Regions from separate parts of the Amycolatopsis viridis genome, predicted to be linked through region 2. Evidence: predicted binding sites of a transcription regulator. Region 2 holds the regulator's gene; the other holds the start of a gene.
What was found. The regulator HspR, encoded in region 2, represses chaperone genes until heat shock. The targets are predictions, from matches to a motif close to ANNTTGAGTNNNNNNNACTCAANNT.

Region 1: a site for HspR is predicted at 5,927-5,951, ahead of lon (endopeptidase La). Genes of this name have one in related genera too.

The regions. Positions count from the first base shown of each region.
Region 1 covers NZ_JAANOU010000001.1:5,309,490-5,320,582, reverse strand. Annotated here, with positions in the region: gene FHX46_RS26330 (sporulation protein) at 1-864, opposite strand, end outside; partial or broken gene FHX46_RS26325 (response regulator transcription factor) at 994-1,637, opposite strand; gene FHX46_RS26320 (sensor histidine kinase) at 1,628-2,776, opposite strand; gene FHX46_RS26315 (DedA family protein) at 2,885-3,451, shown strand; gene lon (endopeptidase La) at 3,500-5,911, opposite strand; gene FHX46_RS26305 (putative bifunctional diguanylate cyclase/phosphodiesterase) at 6,360-8,984, shown strand; tRNA gene FHX46_RS26300 (tRNA-Thr) at 9,061-9,133, shown strand; tRNA gene FHX46_RS26295 (tRNA-Met) at 9,188-9,260, shown strand; gene rpmG (50S ribosomal protein L33) at 9,437-9,601, shown strand; gene FHX46_RS26285 (hypothetical protein) at 9,614-9,898, opposite strand; gene FHX46_RS26280 (hypothetical protein) at 9,979-10,164, shown strand; gene FHX46_RS26275 (MaoC family dehydratase N-terminal domain-containing protein) at 10,178-10,627, shown strand; gene FHX46_RS26270 (MaoC family dehydratase) at 10,627-11,022, shown strand; gene FHX46_RS26265 (SGNH/GDSL hydrolase family protein) at 11,045-11,093, opposite strand, start outside.
Region 2 covers NZ_JAANOU010000001.1:454,172-465,264, reverse strand. Annotated here, with positions in the region: gene dnaK (molecular chaperone DnaK) at 25-1,899, shown strand; gene grpE (nucleotide exchange factor GrpE) at 1,896-2,591, shown strand; gene dnaJ (molecular chaperone DnaJ) at 2,625-3,800, shown strand; gene FHX46_RS02305 (heat shock protein transcriptional repressor HspR) at 3,797-4,234, shown strand; gene FHX46_RS02300 (class I SAM-dependent methyltransferase) at 4,296-4,940, opposite strand; gene FHX46_RS02295 (TetR/AcrR family transcriptional regulator) at 5,418-6,074, shown strand; gene FHX46_RS02290 (dienelactone hydrolase family protein) at 6,078-6,773, opposite strand; gene FHX46_RS02285 (globin domain-containing protein) at 6,782-7,954, opposite strand; gene FHX46_RS02280 (MarR family winged helix-turn-helix transcriptional regulator) at 8,291-8,785, shown strand; gene FHX46_RS02275 (MFS transporter) at 8,821-11,093, shown strand, end outside.

The sequences.
Region 1 (11,093 bases), 4.9 Mb from region 2:
ACCGATGCCCATGCCGTGGCCGTGCTGACCGGGTTGGCCGGGGTAGCCCCCGTGGTGTCCGCCGAAGGCCGGGTTGCCGAAGGCGGAGTGCCCGCCACGCTGCGCGGCCTCGCCGAGCCACTGGTTGATCAGCCCGGCCCAGTCGGCGGTCTCCGCGTCCTGGTGCGGCATCTGGAAGCGGCCGAACGAGTCACCACCGGCCTGCATGAAGCGGCCGCGGCGGTCGGCCTCGAGGACGACGGCGAGGTCGTGCGGCCCGGCGACGAACGTCAGCTCGACCTCGTTGATCCGGCCGGCGAACCCAGCCGGTGGGAAGAACTCGATCTCCTGGTAGAAGCCCAGCTCCTGCGGCACGCCGTAGAGGCGGCCCGCCTCGACGTCGGCGTTGCGGAACCGGAAGCCCAGCTGCCCGAAGGCGTCCAGGACCCGGTCCTGCGAGGGGAGCGGGTGCACGTGGACCGGGTCGAGGTCGCCCTTGTCCGGCGCACCGGCGATCACCAGCTCGGTCCGCACGCCGACGGCCATGCCGTGCAGGAGCGTGTCGCCGACCGCGGTGATCGGGGTCTCCCACGGCAGGCGCAGCTCGAACGGGACGGTGACCAGCTGGTTCGCCGGGACGCCCACGCCCTGCTGGACGAGCTGGCGGTGGAACTCCCCGGTGGCCGCGGACTCCCGCCCGCCGTGCTCGATCTCGACGCGCGTGACCAGGGACAGGACGACCTGGTCGATGGTTGCGTCGGCGCTCCCGCCCTGGATGCGGACCTGGCCGGTGAGCCGTTGGCCGGGCACCGCGTGCGGTTCGTCGAGCACCGTGTCGACGGACGGTCCACCGACGCCGAACGCGCTGAGCATCCGCTTGAACATGGGCAGGGTCCTCCTGGGGGATCCGGACATATCAGACTCAAGATCAAGACTACCGCTCACGAAGCCCCCACCGCCCCCGCGCGCCGGACCTGGATGGGGAACTCGCGGCGTGGCGGAAACCCGGTCAGGTCAGGAGCCCAGGTAACGCAGCACCGCCAGCACGCGCCGGCTGTAGCCGGTCGTGTGGCTCAACCCAGCTTGTCGAAGATCGCGTTCACGTGCTTCTCCACCGCGGACTGCGACACGTACAACTTGGCCGCGATGCCGGCGTTCGTGTGCCCCTCGGCCATCTTCGCGAGCACCTCGCCCTCCCGCGGGGTCAGCGTGGCGAGCGGGTCGGCGTGCGTGGTGCGGGCCAGCAGCCGGCGGACGACCTCCGGGTCGAACGCGGCCCCGCCCGATCCGACCCGCTCCAACGCGTCGAGGAACTCGCCGACCTGCATGACCCGGTCCTTGAGCAGGTAGCCCACCCGGCCGCCGTCGCCCGTGATCAGTTCGGTCGCGAACCGCTTCTCGACGTACTGGGACAGCACCAGCACACCCACTCCGGGCCACCGCCGCCGGATCTCCAGCGCCGCCCGCAGGCCCTCGTCCGTGTGGTTCGGCGGCATCCGGACGTCGGTCACCACCACGTCCGGCCGAACCCGGGAAACTTCCGCCAGCAACGCCGCCGCGTCGCCGACCGCGGCGAGCACCTCGTGCCCCTCCTCGGCGAGCAGGCGGATCAGTCCCTCGCGCAGCAGGGTCGAGTCCTCGGCCAGGATCACCCGCATGGCAGCTCCGCGCGCACCACGGTCGGCCCGCCCGGCGGACTGTCCACTGTAAACGCGCCGTCGGCCGCGCCGACCCGCCGGGCCAAACCGGACAGGCCGTTCCCGGCCGCGCGGGCGCCACCCACGCCGTCGTCGGTGATGGTCATCGTCAGCATCCTGCCCGACCGAGCCACCGCGATCTCGATCCGGCTCGCGGCCGAATGCTTGATAGCGTTCGTCACCGCCTCCGAGGCCACGAAGTAGGCGACCGTCTCGGTCGCCGGATCCACCCGCTCCTCCAGCGCGTACGACAGTCCGACCGGCACGCTCGACCGCTCCGCCAGTGCTTCCAGCGCAGCACCCAGACCGCCGTCGTCGAGCGCGACCGGGTACACCCGCCACGCGACGTCCCGCAGTTCCTGCAGGGTGAGCTGGGTTTCCTCGTGCGCCTGCCGCAACAACGCCGCCGCCTGTTCCGGCGAGCTCGCCCGCCGCGCGCGACCGAGCAGCACGCCCAGCGACACGATGCGTTGCTGCACCCCGTCGTGCAGGTCGCGTTCGATCCGGCGCCGCTCGTCGTTGACCGCTTCAACGACTTCGGCCCGGCTGTGCGTCAGCGCGTCGACGCGGCGCTGCAGCCGTTCCTGTTTGGTGGGGCCGAAAAAGTGGCGTGCCAGCCTGCGCTCCAGCGCGGCGACGCCGATGAGTCCCTGCACGGCGAGGAACAGCAGTAGCACGCCGATGAGCAGCAGGCCGGGGGCGTCGTACCAGTCGCGGTCCCGGCCAATCGGGTCGCCGCCACCCAGCGGCTGCCCGGTGACCTGCTGCCATCCCATGATCGCGGCGGTCACCAGCCCCAGCGCGATCAGCACGAAGATGCCCGCGCCGAGCCCGCCGACGACACTGCGGGCCGCCAGGTACCGCAGCGCCCGGCCGGCCCGGTAGTCGTCCGGGGTCGCCTGGCCCAGGTGACGCCACAGCCGGGACCGCTCCCGCTCGGCGAACCACCGCGCGGCGGCGAACACCGCCGGACGTGCCGGGGGTATCGCGAGCGCGAGTGTGGCGGCCACGACGAAGACCACCTCGGCGAACGCGCTCAGCCCGCCGAGCGCCAGTCCCGCGGTGACGCGCAGCGGGCGACGCAGGTCCACTGTGGTCATGAGTCGAGGCTAGCGGCGGTCCGCGGCGGGGGAACTGCGGTTTTCCACAGGATGATCGGGCGCTGCACCGCATGGTCCCCACGGCCGCGGATTCCTAGCGTCGGCGGCATGGATCTCACCCTCGCACAGACCGAACCGCTCGGGGGACTCGCCGGCTGGGCCGTCGGTCTCATGGACTCCCTCGGCGGCCCCGGAGCCGCCGTCATCGTCGGCCTGGACAACCTGTTCCCGCCCATTCCCAGCGAGCTCGTGCTGCCGCTCGCCGGGTTCTCCGCGAGCCAGGGCACCTTCAGCCTGCCGGCGGCGCTGGCCTGGACCACGCTCGGCTCCGTCGCCGGTGCCGTCATCGTGTACTGGGTCGGTGCCCTGCTCGGCCGGGACCGCACGCGCGCGCTGATGGTGCGCATCCCGCTGGTCAAGGCGGCCGACTTCGACCGGACCGAGGCGTGGTTCGCCCGGCACGGCACCAAGGCCGTGTTCTTCGGCCGGATCGTGCCGATCTTCAGCAGCCTGATCTGGAACACGGTCTTCGTCGCCGCCGGTTACCTGCTCGGCGTGAAATGGCAGGTCGTCAACGACTACGCGGAGATCTTCCAGTACCTGGTGCTCGGCGCTGTCGCGATCGCGCTCGCGGTGTTCGTCATCACGCGCCTGCGCGAACGCGCCCGCGCGTGACCAGAGGCCGCCCTCCCGGGGGATGGAGGGCGGCCCCTTCGCAGGGCGTCAGGCGGCCTGGGCCACCGGGGTGGTGGCCGGCGCCAGCGCCAGGTCGAGCACCTCGCGGACGTTGGACACCGGGTGCACGTCGAGCTGGGCCAGCACGTCCGCGGGGACGTCGTCCAGGTCCGGCTCGTTGCGCTGCGGGATGATCACCGTCTTCATCCCGGCCCGGTGGGCGGCGAGCAGCTTCTGCTTGACCCCGCCGATCGGCAGCACGCGGCCGGTCAGCGACACCTCACCGGTCATCGCCACGTCGGCCCGCACTACCCGGCCGGACAGCAGCGACGCCAGCGCGGTGGTCATCGTGATGCCGGCGGACGGGCCGTCCTTGGGCACCGCGCCCGCCGGGACGTGGACGTGCACGCCCCGGTCCTTCAGATCGGCGACCGGCAGTTCCAGCTCGGCGCCGTGCGAGCGCAGGTAGGACAGCGCGATCTGCACCGACTCCTTCATCACCTCACCCAGCTGACCGGTGAGGGTGAGCCCGGAGCTGCCCGATTCGGGATCGGCCAGCGACGCCTCGATGTAGAGGACGTCACCGCCTGCACCGGTCACGGCCAGGCCGGTGGCGACGCCGGGGATCGCGGTCCGCTGGGTCGACGCGGGCAGCGCCGACTCCGGCAGGTGCCGCGGGCGGCCGAGGTAGCTCTCCAGGTCCGTCGCGTCGACCGTCACCGGCAGCGCCGCCTCGTCGAGCGCGACGCGGGTGGCGATCTTGCGCAGTACCTTCGCGATCGTCCGGTTCGCGTCACGCACGCCGGCTTCGCGGGTGTACTCGGCGGCGATCCGGCCCAGTGCCGCGTCGGTGAACCGCACGTCGTCGCGGCCCAGCCCGGCCCGCTCCAGCTCCCGCGGCAGCAGGTGGTCGCGGCCGATGACGACCTTCTCGTGCTCGGTGTAGCCGTCCAGCGTGACCAGTTCCATCCGGTCCAGCAGCGGGCCGGGGATGGTCTCCAGGGCGTTGGCGGTGGCGAGGAACACCACGTCGGACAGGTCCAGCTCGACCTCGAGGTAGTGGTCGCGGAACGTGTGGTTCTGCTCGGGGTCGAGCACCTCCAGCAGCGCCGCGGTCGGGTCGCCGCGGTAGTCGGCGCCCACCTTGTCCACCTCGTCGAGCAGGACCACCGGGTTCATCGAGCCGGCCTCCTTGATCGCCCGGACGATGCGGCCGGGCAGGGCGCCGACGTAGGTGCGCCGGTGACCGCGGATCTCCGCCTCGTCCCGGACACCGCCGAGCGCGACGCGGACGAACCTGCGCCCCATCGCCTTCGCGACCGATTCGCCGAGCGAGGTCTTGCCCACACCCGGCGGGCCGACCAGCGCCAGCACCGCGCCGGAGTGGCGTCCGCCGACCTGGCCCTTGCCCGCGTCCGCGCGGCGGGCCCGCACGGCCAGGTATTCGATGATGCGTTCCTTCACATCGTCCAGGCCGGCGTGGTCGGCGTCGAGCACGGCCCGTGCCGCCGCGATGTCGTGCACGTCGGCGGTGCGGGTCTGCCACGGCAGTTCGAGCACCGTGTCGAGCCAGGTGCGGATCCAGCCGCCTTCCGGCGAGGCGTCGGAGGTGCGCTCCAGCTTGTCCACCTCGGCGAGCGCGGCCGTGCGGACGTGCTCCGGCAGGTCGGCCTTCTCCACGCGGGCGCGGTAGTCGTCGGAGTCGGCGGTGCCGTCCAGCTCGCCCAGTTCCTTGCGGATCGCTTCCAGCTGACGGCGCAGCAGGAACTCCTTCTGCTGCTTCTCCATGCCTTCGGCGACGTCCTTGCGGATGGTGTCGGTGACCTCGAGCTCGGCCAGGTACTCCCGGCTCCACTCCAGTGCTTTCGCCAGCCGCGCCGCGACGTCCAGCGTGCTCAGCAGCTCCAGCTTCTGCCCGGTGCTCAGGAACGGCGAGTTCCCGGCGAGGTCGGCGATCGCCGACGGGTCCTCGAGCTGCTGCACGGCGTCGATCATCTGCCAGCCGCCGCGTTGCTGGAGGATCGAGATCACGACGGTCTTGTACTCGGCCGCCAGTGCGTGGGCGCGCTCGCCGGCGAGCTCGGTCACCGGCTCGGCGTACACCCAGCGCGCGGCACCGGGGCCGTCGCCGGTCTCGCCGACCTGGGCACGCCGCGTGGCGCGCAGCAGGACGGCGGCCTTGCCGCCGGGGACGCGGCCGACGCGCTCGATGGTCGCGACGGCGCCCAGCTCGGCGTACTCCCCGTCGACCCGCGGGACGATCAGGACCTCGGCCTGCGCGGCCGGGAGCGAGCGGATGCCCGGGAACGACGATGTGCCCGGTGTCTTCGCCTGTGCGGAGTCGACCGCCGCGCGGGTCTCGGCGCCGGAGTCGCCGTCCAGCTCGAGCGGGACGATCATGCCGGGCAGCACCACGTCGCCGTCGAGGGGCAGCACGGGGAGGAGCCTGGTTTCGGTCATCGTTTGCTCCCTACCTGGTTGAGTCTGACTAGCTCAACTTTTTCGGGGGCTGGTTTGTTTCCGCAGGTAGTTCGCTTGCAGCGGACGGCAATCGGGAATAAACCGGGGCGGTGGTGGCCGTCCTGGTTCCGATGGGTGAGAGTCTCGTCGCATTGCGCGAACGTTTTCTCGATGCGGCTCGGGCAATTACGCACCGTCATCATGAGGGCGAATAGAGCGGCCCGGTGGCTACCCGGAGCGACCGGCGAAATGCTGCCGTCACCCGGAAGTCTCCGCTGGTCACCGCCGTTGGCACGCTGTTAACCATGAGCTGATCTCATCGTGGCCGGAAAGAGGCTCGAGTAAGCCCTCCGGGGTACAGTGATCCCCTCATTCGCACCGGGATCCCGGTCCCGGGTGCGATGGGTACCGGCGGGCGCACTGGGGCGAGTGGGTGGAAGGAGGTTGCATGCCGGACTCCGATGGCAGGCCGGACGGCCCCATCCCGGCGGCAGCCGCCAATTCTGGTGGTGCCGAGGCGCGGGCGGACGAGCGCCGCTTCCGGATTTACACGTTGACCGTCTTCTCCGTCGGTGTGCTCGCCGCGGCGGCCGTCGCACTGTGGCTGCCGTTCCACGGCTCGGCAGAACTGTGGTGGATCGGTCCGGTGCTGGCCCTGTCCTTCCTGCTCGCCGAGCAACTGGGCATCAACGTCGACGTCCGGTCGGGCATCTCCTGGACCATTTCCTTCACCGAGATCCCGCTGGTCATCGGCTTCTTCGTGGCGCCGTTCGAGGTCGTGCTCGCCGCGCACCTGGTGGCGGGCATCAGCACGCTCGTGGTCCGCCGGGTCTCCGGGCGCGTGCTCTACAACGCCGGCGCGTTCCTGCTGGAGATCACCAGCGCGTTCGCCGTGGCCGGCCTGGTCCAGCTGATCGCGGGCACCACCGGGATGAGCTGGCCGGCGGCGCTCGCCGGCACCCTGACCGCGCCGCTGACCAGCACCCTGCTGGCGCTGGCCGCCGTCCGGGTGCTGCGCCGCCGCATGCGGATCGGTACGGCGCTGCGGCTCACCGGCCGCATCCTGGTCGTCGGGTTCGTCAACGCCTCGGTCGGCCTGAGCGGCTACCTGGTGATCGAAGGCACCGCCAACGCCTGGCCGCTGGTGCTCGCCGTGTTCGCGGGGCTGTCCGCGCTCTACTGGGCCTACTCCGACCTGCTTCGCGAGCAGCGGGACATGGAAGCGCTCTCCGACGTGAGCCTGATGGTCGCCCGGTCCGGCCAGCAGGCCGCCGCCCGCCCGGCCAGCGGCGCCGACGACCTAGCGGCGGGCGTCAACGTCAGCGAGTGGCAGACCATCGCCGAACGCATCAAGGACCAGCTCTCCGCCGGCCGCGTGGTGCTGCGGTTGCGGCTCGAACCGACCGCGGACATGCGGACCGTCGTCGCGGGGGAGCCGATGCCCTCGGTTGAGCCACCCGCCGACGACCCGATGCTGCGGTTGCCCGGGTCGCACGTGCGGCACTTCCGCGTCACCGAGGCGAACGGCGACATCGCCGGCGGGCTGATCGCCCGCGGTGCGCAGGAAGCGCTGGTGGTGCCCCTGCGCACCGCGAACCAGCTGCTCGGCGTGGTCGAGGCGCACGACCGCCTGTCCCGCTGGCGGGGCTTCGGCAAGTACGACATCCAGCTGCTCGGCACCATGGCCAGCCACCTGGCGACCGCGCTGGACAACCGCCGCCTGCTCGCCACCCTGCGCCACGACGCCTACCACGACCCGCTCACCGGGCTGCTCAACCGGCCCGGTTTCCGGCAGGTCGCCCGCGAACCGCTGGCCGAGCACGCCGGCTCCGCCGACGCCGCGGTGCTGCGCATCGACCTGGACGTGTTCTCCGCGGTCAGCGACGCCCTCGGCTACGCCTGGGCCGACCGCATGGTGATGGCCGCCGGACGCCGCCTGCGGGGCGCCCTCGGCCCGGACGTGCCGCTGGCCCGGCTGGAGGGCGCGTCCTTCGCCGCGCTGCTCACCGGCGTGCGCGGGCAGGCCGTGCACGACGCGGCCGGCCGGCTGCGCGCCCAGCTGTCCGTGCCCTACCCGGTCGACCGGCTCACCGTCGAGGCGAACGCGATGGTCGGCTACGCGGCCATCGCGGACGACGACACCGTCGATCCTGGCGACGTGGACGCCCTGCTCCAGCGGGCCGACGTCGCCGTCCGCGCCACCCGCGGCGGCGAGGAGGTCCGCGGGTACGTGCCCAGCATGGGACAGATCTTCCTGCGCCGGTTCCAGATGGTCACCCAGTTCCGGCAGGCCATCGAGGAGGGTCAGGTCAGCGTCCACTACCAGCCGAAGGTGTCGCTGCCGAGCAAGCAGGTCCTCGGCGTGGAGGCGCTGGTGCGCTGGCAGCACCCCGAGTTCGGCCGGCTCGACCCGGACGAGTTCGTGCCCGCCGTCGAGGCGGCCGGGCTGGTCGGCGTGCTGACCGGTTTCGTCTTGGAGCAGTCGCTGATCCGGGTGCGCAAATGGATGGACGAGGGGCTGCGGATCTCGGTGGCGGTCAACCTGTCCGTGCGCAACCTGGCCGACGAGGAGTTCCCGGCCAAGGTCGTGCAGGCGCTGCGCAGGTTCGACGTGCCGCCGGAGCTGCTCACGTTCGAGCTGACCGAGTCCGGTGTCATGGCCGATCCGCAGAAGGCGCTGCCGATCCTGCGTGAGCTGCACGGCCTCGGCATCGTGCTCGCGGTCGACGACTTCGGCACCGGCTATTCGTCGCTGGCGTACCTGCGGCAGCTGCCGGTGGACGAGGTCAAGATCGACAAGAGCTTCGTCCTCGGCATGGGCACGGATCTGGGCGACCTGGCGGTCGTGCGCTCGATCGTCGAGCTGGGTCACTCGCTGGGCCTCGCGGTGGTCGCGGAGGGCGTCGAGGAGGACGTCGCGCGGGACCAGCTGGAGGCGATGGGGTGTGACGTGGCCCAGGGCTACCTCATCTCCCGCCCACTGGCCGAGGACCGGCTGGAAGCCTGGCTGCAGGCCCGGACGGCCCGGTCAGTGGGACGGAAGATGGAGACCGTCCTGACCCTGCTCACGTGAAAGGGGACCCCCCTGCGGGAGCCTCCGACCGGGCCATGTAATCTTTTCGAGGCTTCAACGTTCAGGCGTTGGACTCGCCCCAATAGCTCAGTCGGCAGAGCGTCTCCATGGTAAGGAGAAGGTCTACGGTTCGATTCCGTATTGGGGCTCGGTGGTCAGCAGGACGCTTCCGCTCCGGTGGGAGAGCCTGACGGCCGGGTCAAGGCGGTGTAGCTCAGTCGGTAGAGCAAGCGGCTCATAATCGCTGTGTCGCCGGTTCAAGTCCGGCCACCGCTACGCGGATGAGCGGACTATGCTCACGGACTGCGTGAGCCTGATCCGCTTCGCCATTTCCTCGGGGGCCGGACCCCCGGGCCCCCGCCAGGGGGCGAGCCCCCTGGACCCCCACGCGGGGCGGCTGATGAGGTTACAGTCGTCTGTGGGGGGTTCGTTGTGTAGAGAAAGGCTTTGCTGTGGCTGCCACCGACGTGCGACCGAAGATCACGCTGGCGTGCGAGGTCTGCAAGCACCGCAACTACATCACCAAGAAGAACCGGCGCAACGACCCGGATCGCCTGGAGATGAAGAAGTTCTGCCCGAACTGCGGTACGCACCGGGTCCACAAGGAAACCCGCTGACGCCAGCATCCCTCAGTTTTCACGAAGGCCGTTCCGGATCGCCGGAGCGGCCTTCGTGCGTTCCCGGCGCGAGCCGCGGTGCTCCAGCACCGCGAAGGCGGTCACCCACGCCCGGATCACGGGTCGTTCCGCGAGGGAGCCGAGCGCCGCGCCACCCGCGACCATCACGACGCCGATCGGCGCGAACCACGACGACGGCAGACCGAGCGGTTTCGCCAGCCACGCCCCGCCGGTCAGCATGAGGACACCGAAGACGGCGGTGCCCCAGCCGTCGGTTCGGAGAACCGTGCGGGGCAACGCAGGGCTCCGCCTCGCCGCCGCGAGGTGCAGGTCACCGGCGACGGCGAGCCCCACCCGAGGGGGATGCGGAGGAACCGGTGACCCTCCGGAGCCCGATCGAGGTGCCGCTGCGGATCCGGACCTCGCACGGCGAGCTCGCGTTGTTCAGCACGATGGCGACGTTCGGAGCCCCCGCGGACGTCACGCTGTCCGAGCTCGCGATCGAGCTGTGCCACCCGCTTGACCAAGCCACCGGACAGGCGCTGTGCGCGCTCGCCCGCTAGGTAGGCTGCTCGGGTGCCTTTGGACCCCTCGTTCGTCGGGCGGACGTATCCGCCGGACGCCACGTACGAAGTCGGCCGCGAGAAGATCCGCGAATTCGCCGCGGCGATCGGTGACGCCAGCCCGCTCTACACGGACCCGGAGGCGGCCCGCGCCGCCGGCTACCCGGACGTGATCGCGCCGCCCACCTTCCTCACGGTGATCAACCTCGACGCGATCAACGCCATCGCCGAGGACCCGGAGCTGGGCCTGGACTACAGCCGGATGGTGCACGGCGACCAGAGCTTCCGCTACACGCGTCCGGTGCACGCGGGCGACCAGCTGCGCATCACGACGACGGTCGAGGACATCATGGCCCGCGCCGGCAACGACTTCCTGACCGTGCGCGGCGAGGTCGTCGACGCCGACGGTCAACTGGTGTGCACGACGCGGGCGCAGCTCGTGGTGCGGGGAGAGGGAGCCTGATGGCGTACGAGAAGGGCACCGAACTGCCCCCGCTGACGGTGCACGTCACGCGCGACCAGCTGGTCCGCTACGCGGGCGCGTCGCTCGACTTCAACCCGATTCACTGGAACGAGCGGTTCGCCAAGGAGGTCGGCCTCCCGGACGTGATCGCGCACGGCATGCTGACCATGGCCCTCGGCGGCCGGCTGGTCACCGAGTGGCTGGGCGACCCGGGGAAGCTGGTCGAGTACAGCGTGCGGTTCACCCGTCCCGTGGTGGTCTCACCCGACGGTGCGGACGTCGAGTTCACCGGCAAGGTCGCGGAGATCCGCGAGGACGGCACGGCGCGCGTGGACATCACGGCGAAGTTCGAGGGGAAAACCGTGCTGGGGAAGGCGCAGGCCGTCGTCCGCTGACGCCGGACGGCTCGCCGAGGGGTCATTCCACCAGCCGCAGCACCACGTCCGCCATCCCGCGCTCGCCGACG
Region 2 (11,093 bases):
AGGCATACCAGGAGGGAACACACCATGGCGCGAGCGGTCGGCATCGACCTCGGCACGACCAACTCGGTCGTCGCTGTCCTGGAGGGCGGCGAGCCGACGGTCATCGCCAACTCCGAAGGCTCCCGGACCACCCCGTCCATCGTCGCGTTCGCCAAGAACGGCGAGGTGCTGGTCGGCCAGCCGGCGAAGAACCAGGCCGTCACCAACGTCGACCGGACGATCCGGTCCGTGAAGCGGCACATCGGCACCGACTGGAAGACCGAGATCGACGGCAAGGCCTACACGGCGCAGGAGATCAGCGCCCGCGTGCTGATGAAGCTCAAGCGCGACGCCGAGGCCTACCTCGGTGAGGAGATCACCGACGCGGTCATCACCGTCCCCGCCTACTTCGAGGACGCGCAGCGGCAGGCCACCAAGGAGGCCGGGCAGATCGCCGGCCTGAACGTGCTCCGCATCGTCAACGAGCCGACCGCGGCCGCCCTGGCCTACGGCCTGGACAAGGGCGAGAAGGAGCAGACCATCCTGGTCTTCGACCTCGGTGGCGGCACCTTCGACGTCTCGCTGCTGGAGATCGGCGAGGGCGTCGTCGAGGTCCGCGCCACCAGCGGTGACAACCACCTCGGTGGTGACGACTGGGACCAGCGGATCGTCGACTGGCTGGTGGACAAGTTCAAGGCCAGCCACGGCATCGACCTGACCAAGGACCGGATGGCGCTCCAGCGCATCCGCGAGGCGGCGGAGAAGGCGAAGATCGAGCTGTCCAGCTCGAGCAGCGCCAACATCAACCTGCCCTACATCACCGTCGACGCGGACAAGAACCCGCTGTTCCTGGACGAGAACCTGTCCCGTGCCGAGTTCCAGCGGATCACCTCCGACCTGCTGGACCGCACCAAGGCGCCGTTCAACAACGTCATCCGCGACGCGGGCATCTCGGTCGGCCAGATCGACCACGTGGTGCTCGTCGGCGGTTCCACCCGCATGCCGGCCGTGTCCGACCTGGTCAAGGAGCTGACCGGCGGCAAGGAGCCGAACAAGGGCGTGAACCCGGACGAGGTCGTCGCCGTCGGCGCGGCGCTGCAGGCCGGTGTGCTCAAGGGTGAGGTCAAGGACGTCCTGCTGCTCGACGTGACCCCGCTGTCGCTGGGCATCGAGACCAAGGGCGGCGTGTTCACCAAGCTCATCGAGCGCAACACGACCATCCCGACCAAGCGCTCGGAGATCTTCTCCACGGCGGACGACAACCAGCCGTCGGTGCAGATCCAGGTGTTCCAGGGCGAGCGCGAGATCGCCGCGCACAACAAGAAGCTCGGCATGTTCGAGCTGACCGGTATCCCGCCGGCCCCGCGCGGCGTGCCGCAGATCGAGGTCACCTTCGACATCGACGCGAACGGCATCGTGCACGTCACCGCGAAGGACCTGGGCACCAACAAGGAACAGTCGATGACCATCACCGGTGGCTCCGCGCTGCCGAAGGAGGACATCGACCGGATGGTCAAGGACGCCGAGGCGCACGCGGAGGAGGACCGCAAGCGCCGCGAGGAGGCCGAGACCCGCAACCAGGCCGAGACGCTGGTCTACCAGACCGAGAAGTTCGTCAAGGACAACGACGACAAGCTGCCCGAGGACCTCAAGGGCAAGGTCAAGACCGCGATCGACGAGGCCAACGAGGCGCTCAAGGGCACCGACACGGCCAAGATCAAGGAAGCCATCGAGAAGCTGAACACCGCGTCGCAGGAGCTGGGCACCGCCCTGTACGCGAACGCGCAGCAGTCCGGCGGCGCCACTCCGGGCGGCGACCCGGGTGCGGCCGGCGCGTCGGGCGCGTCGGGTTCGTCCGAGGGCAAGGGCGCGGATGACGTGGTGGACGCCGAGATCGTGGACGAGGACGAGAAGAAGTGACGGGACGCCACTCGAACGAGATCGACGAGCAGGAGCCGGTCACCGAGCCCCTGGTCGTCCGGGACCGGCGCAAGATCGACCCGGAGACCGGTCAGGTGCGGACCCAGCCGGAGGCTGCCGGGGCGTCCGCCCAGGACGCCCCGGCGGCCCCTGCCGGGCCGTCGCTCGGCGAGTCCATCGTGGACGAGTCGGTGGCCGCCCCGTCCGAGGTCGAGAAGGAGCTCGCGGAGCGCACCGCCGACCTGCAGCGCCTGCAGGCGGAGTTCGCGAACTACCGCAAGCGGGTGGACCGCGACCGGGAGGCCGTGGTCTCCGCGGCGAAGGCCACCGTGGTGGGCGAGCTGCTCCCGCTGCTCGACGACTTCGAGCGGGCCGAGCAGCACGGTGATCTCACCGGTGCGTTCAAGGCGGTCGCGGACAAGCTGGTCGCGAGCCTGCAGCGGATCGGGCTCGAGCCGTTCGGCGCGGAGGGCGACCCCTTCGACCCGAGCGTGCACGAGGCCGTGCAGCACAGCACCTCGCCGGACGTGTCCGGGCCGACGGTGACGACGGTGCTGCGCCGCGGTTACCGGTTCGGGGACCGCACGCTGCGAGCCGCGCTGGTGGGCGTCACCGACCACGAGCCGGGCGACGCCCCGGTCGAGGGTGAGCTACCCGTCGAGCAGTTGCCGGATGAGAACACCCAGCAGTAGCACTGTTCCCACAGCGAGAGGAGGAGACGTCCGGTGAGTGCACGGGAGTGGATCGGCAAGGACTTCTACCGTGAGCTGGGCGTCTCCTCCGACGCTTCGCAGGACGAGATCAAGAAGGCCTACCGCAAGCTGGCGCGGGCGAACCACCCGGACGCCAACCCGGGCAACACGGAGGCCGAGCAGAAGTTCAAGGCCGTCTCCGAGGCGTACGGCGTCCTGTCGGATCCGGCCAAGCGCAAGGAGTACGACGAGGCGCGGCGGCTGTTCGGGTCGGGCGGCGGCCCCGGTGGCTTCGGCTTCCCGGGTGCCGGCGGCGGCGCGGGCGGCTTCGACCTCGGCGACATCTTCGGCCAGACCGCGGGTGCGCAGGGCGGCTTCGGCGGGCTCGGCGACATCCTCGGCGGCCTGTTCGGCCGGCGCGGCCAGCAGGGCACGGCGGCCCGCGGCCAGCGCGGCGCCGACGTCGAGACGGACGTGCGGATCGACTTCACCGAGGCGGTGCAGGGCGCGACCCTGCCGCTGCGGCTGTCCAGCCCGGCTACCTGCTCGACCTGCCACGGCAACGGTGCCCGTCCGGGCACCTCGCCGCGCACGTGCCCCACCTGCCAGGGGTCCGGGCTGGTGAGCCGCAGCCAGGGGGCGTTCGCGTTCTCCGAGCCGTGCCGCGACTGCCGTGGCCGCGGCCGCATCATCGACGACCCGTGCCCGGAGTGCGGTGGCGAGGGTGTGAGCGTCCAGACGCGCACGCTGACGGTGCGGGTGCCGGCCGGGGTGGACGACAACCAGCGCATCCGGCTGGCCGGCCAGGGTGAACCGGGCCGGGGCGGCGCCGCGGCCGGTGACCTCTACGTCCGGGTGCACGTGAACCCGGATCCGGTGTTCGGCCGCTCGGGCAACGACCTGACGATCACGGTCCCGGTGGCCTACCACGAGCTGGCGCTCGGCACGACGATCACGGTGCCGACGCTGGACGGGAAGGTCTCGGTGAAGGTGCCCGCGGGCACCGGCAGCGGCCGGGTCCTGCGGGTGCGCGGCAAGGGCATCCGCAAGCGCGACGGTGCGCAGGGCGACCTGCTCGTCACGCTGCAGGTGGCCGTGCCGTCCCGGCTGGAGGCGGCGGAGCGGGAGGCGCTCGAGGCGTACGCGCAGATCGCCGGGAAGCAGGACCCGCGTCCGGAGATCACGAAACTGCTCCGGGAGAGGAGTTGATCGAGGTGTTCGGCGGATTGCCGCAGGGGGCGGACGAGGAGACCCCGGTCTTCGTGATTTCCGTGGCCGCGCAGCTGTCCGGACTGCACGCGCAGACGCTGCGGTCCTACGACCGGCTGGGCCTGGTGTCGCCGGGACGCACCGCGGGCGGCGGTCGGCGCTACTCGATGCGGGACATCGCGCTGCTGCGTGAGGTGCAGCGGTTGTCCCAGGAGGAGGGCGTCAACCTCGCGGGCATCAAGCGGATCATCGAACTGGAGAACCAGGTCGAGGCGCTACAGTCCCGGATCGCCGAACTGACCGAGGAGATCGCCACGGCGTACGCGGCAGCCGAGCAGGCCGCGGCGGCGGTGCACCGGTCCTACCGCAAGGATTTGGTGCCGATGAGGCAGGAGACGGCGCTGGTGGTCTGGAAACCACGCCGGCGGCGATGACCGTTTCGCCGAGGGGCTCGCACCGTGGTGGTGCGGGCCCCTCGGCGCGTCCGGGGGCGGGTCACCGGGTGGCGAGGGCGAGCCGCCCGTGCGGGGCTTCCCGCGGCCCGTCCACTGAAATGTCTACTGTGGACCACCCGGCGTCCCGCAGCACGTCGCGGACCTCGTCGTCGCTCTCGTAGAGCCGGTGACCGCCCCGTGGGAACTGCTGTTGCGAGATGGCCGGCATGTGGGGCCGCAACTGGTAGCCGAGCGCGAGCACGCCCCCCGGGGCGAGCGCGGCGTGCAGCCGGCCGAGCTGGGTTGCCGGGTCGGCGAGGAAGTACAGGACGTGGACCGCGACGATCAGGTCGACGGGCGCGAGTTCCAGGATCGCGGTGGTGTCGCCCCGCAGGAGCGTGAGCCGGCCGGCGCGGTGGGCCGCCGCGTTGCGGCGGCGCGCCTGCCGCAGCATCGCCTCGGAGCGGTCCACTCCCCACACCTGCGCGTGGGGGAACGCGTCGAGCAGCCGGGCGAGACCGAGTCCGGGGCCGGGTCCGAGCTCGGCTACGCGGCCGACCGCGGCCGGGTCGAGCCGCGCGGCGGTCGTGGCGACCACCCACGCGTTCAACCCGCCGTTGCCGAGGGCCATCATCCGGCCGGCGACCCGGCCGAGGGGTCCGGTGGGGTGGCTGAACTGCCGGGCCACCAGGGGTGGGCGGGTCATGGGCACCTCCAGGAAGTGGTGATGGGAACGCCCGCACCGGGCGGGCGGCACGCCACCGGCGCGCCGGTGCCGCGGAGTGCCATCTCCTCCGGAGCACGGGGAGCCGGGCCGACGTCGTGCTCCCGGGCCGCGGCCGCCTGCGAGCGGATGCCCGGCTCCCCGGCCGGCGTGCACGTCGCGGGCAGGTGGTGCCGGCACCGACCGCCTGCCGGAGCGCGGTCCGTCGGCGGACGGCTGGGCCGGTGACCGTGACGCCGCGCCGAACGCCGCCCCGCCTCGTGCGCGGCGGCGAGGAGCAGCGGATCGAGCACCGTCCGCCGCGGGCAGCGGTGGCGTGGGGTGGGGTTCGCGGCCGATCCACAGCGCTCGGTCGAGCATGACCGGGGTGCCGGCGGCCGGACCCATCCGCCATGGTGGCCTCCTGATAAAATTCATCCCGTTACGCTTCGGATGAATAATGGAAGGCTAGAACCGATTGTGGAGGACGTCAACGCCGGGCAGCCGCGCCGCCGCTACCACTCACCGCGGCGGGCGGCACAAGCGGCGCAGACCCGGCAGGCGATCCTCACCGCCGCGCGTGACCTGCTGGCGGAGTCGGGCTATCCGGCGATGACCGTCGCTCAGGTCGCGCGCCGCGCCGGGGTCGCGGTGGACACGGTGTACTCCTCCGTCGGCCGCAAGCCGCAGCTGCTGCACGCGCTGGCCGAGACCGCGCTGTCCGGCACCGACGCAGCCGTACCCGCCGCGGAGCGGGACTACGTGCAGCAGATCCGCGCCGCCACCGCTGCGCGCGACAAGATCGGCATCTACGCGCAGGCCGTCGCGCGGATCCAGCTGCGCCTGGCGCCGGTGTTCCTCGCGCTCGGCGATGCCGCCGCGACGGACCCGGCGACCACCGAGCTGTGGGACGACCTCACCGACCGCCGGGCACGCGACATCCACCGGTTCGCCGCGAACCTGCGCGCCACCGGGGAACTGCGCGGCGACCTGTCCGACGACGAGGTCGCCGACGTCATCTGGAGCATGGCCGCCGCCGAGTACTGGGTGCTGCTCGTGCACCGGCGCGGCTGGACACCCGACCGGTTCGCGCGCTGGCTCACCGACGCCTGGGCCCGGCTGCTGCTGGCGCCCTGAGCGTCAGCGGAGGTGCTCGGCGAAGAAGGCGAGCACCCGGCGCCAGGCGTCCTCGCTCGCGTCGCGGTCGTAGCTCATCCCGGCGATCTTGAGCAGCACGTCGACCGGGCCGGGGAACTGGTTCGCGAAGCTGTGCCCGGCTTCCGGGTACTCCACCACGTCGTGCGGGACACCGCGGGCCGACAGCTCCTCGTCCAGCTTCGCCGCGGCACCCTTCAGCCACCGGTCCTTCCCGCCGTAGGAAGCCACGACCGGGCAAGCTCCGTCCAAAGCGGACAGGTCATTGGGAAGGGGCCCGTAGTACGGCGCGGACGCGGCGAACCCGCGGGAGGCGGCCACCAGCGCGAACCCACCGCCCATGCAGAACCCCGCCACGCCGACGCGTCCCGTGCAGTCCGGCCGGGCGGCCAGCACGGACCGGGCGGCGGCGAGGTCGTCGAACGCGCGCCCGCGGCCGGCGGTCAGCTCCCGGAACACCGACCGCACGCACCGGACGAACCCGCCGCGCGAGTACAGGTCCGGGGCGAGCGCCACGAACCCCGCGGCGGCGAAGCGGTCGGTGATGTTCCGCGCGTCCCGCGACAGGCCCACCACGTCGTGCACCACCACGACCCCGGGCCACGGCGGCTCGCCGGCGACCAACCGCCCCGGCGTGGCCAGGTGCCCGCGGATGGTGCCGTCCGGGACCGGGATCTCCACGCGCGGACTCAGTCGATGGTGAACGGGTCGTAGCGGATCTGGTCGAGCGCGGTGCCGGCGACCAGCATGCGCGACACGGTCGCCCGGATCATCGCCGGTGAGCCCGCGACCAGCACGTCCCGCCCGGGCCACGCGCCGTACCGGGTCACCGCGTCGGCCAGGGTGCCCTCCTCGCCGCCGACCGGCCGCGGCCCGGACTCGACCACCGGCGTCACGGTCAGCCACGGGTTGCAGGAGGCGAGCATCCGCAACATCTCCAGCGCGTACAGGTCCTCCCACGTGCGGCCGCCGTAGAACAGGTGCACCTTCGGGTTCTCGCCCCAGTGGGACAGCTCGTCGAGCATCGACTGCATCGGCGCGACCCCGGTGCCGCCGGCGACCATCAGCACGTCCCGGCCGCTGTCCCGGTCCACGCCGAGCGTGCCGACCGGCGGCCCGAACCGCCACACGTCGCCCGGCTGGGTGTGGCTCACGATGGCCCGGGACACCCAGCCGCCCTCGATGGCGCGGATGTGGAACTCCACGGAGCCGTCCGGGCGGGGCGCGTTCGCCGGGGACAGGTACCGCCACAACCGCGGCCGTTGCGGCACCTCGACGCTCAGGTACTGCCCGGGGCGGAACGGGATGTGCTGGTCCGGCTCCAGCCGCACCATCGCCAGGTCCCAGGTCAGCCGCCGGTGCTCGGCCACCCGCGCGGACCAGTTCGGCGGGTTGGTGTCGGTGGCGGCCGCCTCCTGCATCTGGCGGGCGATGATCGTGAACGCCTCCGCCCACGCGCGTTCGACCTCGTCGGTCCAGTCGGGGCCGAGCTGGGTCTTCATCGCCGCGAGCAACGCGGTGCCCACCGCCTCGTAGTGGCTCGGCACGACCCCGAACTTGCGGTGGTCGCGGCCGAGCTGCCGCAGGAACGGCACCAGGTCGTCGGGCTGGTCGACCATCTGCACGACGTGGACCAGCGCGCGCACCATGCGGTTGCGCTGCACCTCCATGTTGATCGGGAAGAAGTCCCGCGTCGCCGGGGCGAGGGTGAACAGCATCCCGTAGAAGAACTGGGTCACCTCGGGCAGGTACGGCTCGGCCTTCGCCCAGGAGTCCCGGATCAGGCGCACCATCGCCGTGACGGCAGGCGGCGCCTGCCGGTGCACGGACCGGGGTACGGGACTGACGGGGCCGGCGGTCATGGCTGCGGGGCTGCTCCGGGGTGCTCGGTCATGCTCGCGATCGATTATTCATGAACGCGCAACCGCCGGCGCGCGCCACGCAGCAGCAGGCCAGAGCGCCCGTTGCCGCAGAAAACGATCATGAATAATCCACCCCGCTCCGTCAGTCACCGGCTCGCGAACGAGTTACCGGCCGGTCGCAGAGTATCCGGCCCGGATGCCGATCCACGCGAAGTTGCTCCTTCCGGGTGGTTCCGGAGAAGCCGCGGTCGTGGGACACATCACCTAGTTAGATAGTTGTGGCATACAACTACCGCCTCTATAGTTGTATGTGACAACCAACCGGGAGGTGGGTCCATGGGGGACCGCGAAGAGAAGGCCGTCCAGCTGATGCGCGCCCTGCGCGCGGCCGGACAGCTCCAGCACGCCTGGATCACCCAGTCCTGGCAGCGCGAGCACGACGGCCTGCACCCCGCGGCCGCCATGCTGCTCTCCGAACTCCACGTGCACGGCGAAAGCCGGCCGTCGGAACTGGCGAAACGCAAGATGGTCGACATCTCGGTGATCAGCAGGCAGATCGCCCAGCTCGCCGCTGCCGGCCTCATCGTGCGCAGGCCCGCGCCCGAGGACGGCCGGGCCAGCCTGATCAGCCTGTCCGAGACGGGCCTCGCCGAACTGGAGCGCTGGCGCGAACTGCACGTCGACTTCATCCAGCGCGCGCTCGCGGACTGGACCGACGACGAGGTCGAAGCGCTCACCGACCGGTTGACCGTGATGAACCAAGGACTGCGCGAGGCCCTCGGCCACGCGCCGGACTCCTGCCCGTCCGCCCCGGCGGAGAAGAGGAAGTGATCGCAGAAGTGAGCACCACAGCGAACCAGGAGGCGATGACACCGCGCCAGGTCGGGCGCGCGTTCGCCGGCCTGCTACTGGCGCTGCTGGTCGCCGTGCTGTCCTCCACGATCGTCTCGAACGCACTCCCGACGATCCTGGCCGACCTCGACGGCTCGCAGAGCCAGTACACCTGGGTGGTCACCGCCACCCTGCTGGCCTCGACGGCGAGCACCCCGATCTGGGGCAAGCTGTCGGACCTGTTCAGCAAGAAGATGCTGTACCAGCTGTCGATCGTCATCTTCACGGCCGGCTCGGTGCTCGGCGGCATTTCCCAGTCCATGCCCGAGCTGATCGCGTTCCGCGCGGTCCAGGGTCTGGGCCTCGGCGGCATGCAGGCGCTGGTCCAGGTCGTGATCGCGGCGATGATCTCCCCGCGCGACCGCGGCCGCTACAGCGGCTACATCGGCGCGGTGTTCGCGCTGGCGACGGTCGCCGGACCGCTGCTGGGTGGTGTGATCGTGGACTCGCCGCTCGGCTGGCGCTGGAACTTCTGGATCACCGTCCCGGTCGCGGTGGCGGCGTTCATCGTCCTGGGCAAGACCCTGCACCTGCCGGTGCTCAAGCGCCAGGTGAAGATCGACTGGCTGGGCGCGACCCTGCTCGTCGGCGGCGTCTCGCTGCTGCTGATCTGGGTGTCCCTGGCCGGCGGCAGCTTCGCCTGGTGGTCCTGGTCGACGCTGTGCTACGTGGCGGGCGCGGTCGTGGCGCTGGCACTGGCGGTGCTCGTCGAATCGCGGGTCTCGGACCCGGTGATCCCGCTACGGTTGTTCCGCAACCGCACCTTCACCCTCGCGGTGATCGGCAGCCTGTCGGTCGGCACGGCGATGTTCGGCGGCGCGGTGTTCCTCGGGCAGTACTACCAGCTCTCCCGCGGCTACTCGCCCACGCACGCCGGTCTGATGACCATCCCGATGATGCTGGGGCTGTTCCTGTCCTCGACGATCGCCGGCCAGGTCATCTCGCGCACCGGCAAGACCAAGGGGTGGATGCTCGGCGGCGCGGTGCTGCTGGTCGCGAGCCTGTTCCTGCTCAGCAGCATCGACCACCAGACCAACCTGGTACTGATGGGCGCCTACCTGGCGCTGCTCGGCCTCGGCGTCGGCGCGCTGATGCAGAACCTGGTGCTGGTCGTGCAGAACACGGTGGCGATGAAGGACATGGGTTCCTCGTCGTCGGTGGTCACCTTCTTCCGCACGCTGGGTGGTTCGGCCGGGGTGTCGGCCCTGGGCGCCCTGCTCGGCGTGAAGGTCAGCGATCACGTGTCCAGCGCGCTCGCCGCGATGGGCATCCACGCCGGCGCCGCGAGCGCGGGCAGCAGCCTGAACCTCGCGGCGCTGCCGGAGCCGATCCAGTCGATCGTGCGGGCCGCCTACGGCGACAGCATCGGCTCGATCTTCTTCGCCGGCGGGATCATCGCCGTGGTCACGCTGATCGCGGTGGTGTTCATGAAGGAGGTGCCGCTGCGCCGCAGCCTCGACCTGAGCGAGCAGACCGGCGACACCGGGACGGCCACGCCGGTGCCCTCCGGCTCGTCGGTGCACGGCGTGGTGACCGGCCCGTCGGGCCGTCCGCTGGCCGGTGCCGCGCTGACGCTGACCGACGGGTCGGGGCAGCAGGTGGCGCGGACGTTGACCGCGGCGGACGGCAGCTACCGGCTCACCGCTGCGCCGGACGCCACCTACCTGCTGATCGCGGCTGCCGCCCGGTTCCAGCCCAGCGCCGCGATGGTCACCGTCGACGGGCAGCCGCTGCGGCGGGACCTCGAGATGGCGAGCGCCGGTGGGCTGAGCGGCGTGGTTCGCTCGGCGAGCGGGCAGCCGGTTGGTGGCGCGACGCTCGTGCTGACCGACGACCAGGGCGAGGTCGTCTCGTCGCTGGTCACCGGCGGGGACGGGTGGTACCGCGTCGACGACGTGCCCGGCGGCGTGCACACGTTGACCGTCACGGCGCCGGGCCACCAGCCGGTCGCCGTGCCGCTGGTGACCATCGAGGGCGGGCAGACCACGCACGACGTCGACCTGGTGCCGACCGCGCGGCTCAGCGGTGTCGTCCGGGCCGGCCGCGACGACCGGCCGATCGCCGAGGCCCAGGTGACGCTGCTCGACGCGGCCGGCGAGGTGGTCGCGATGACCCTGACCGACGAGGCGGGCCGGTACGCCTTCACCGACCTCCCCGCGGGCGACTACACGCTCGTGACCAGCGGTTACGCCCCGGTGGCCGCGCCGCTCGAGGTCGTCGCCGGCGCCCCGCTGGCGCGTGACGTGGA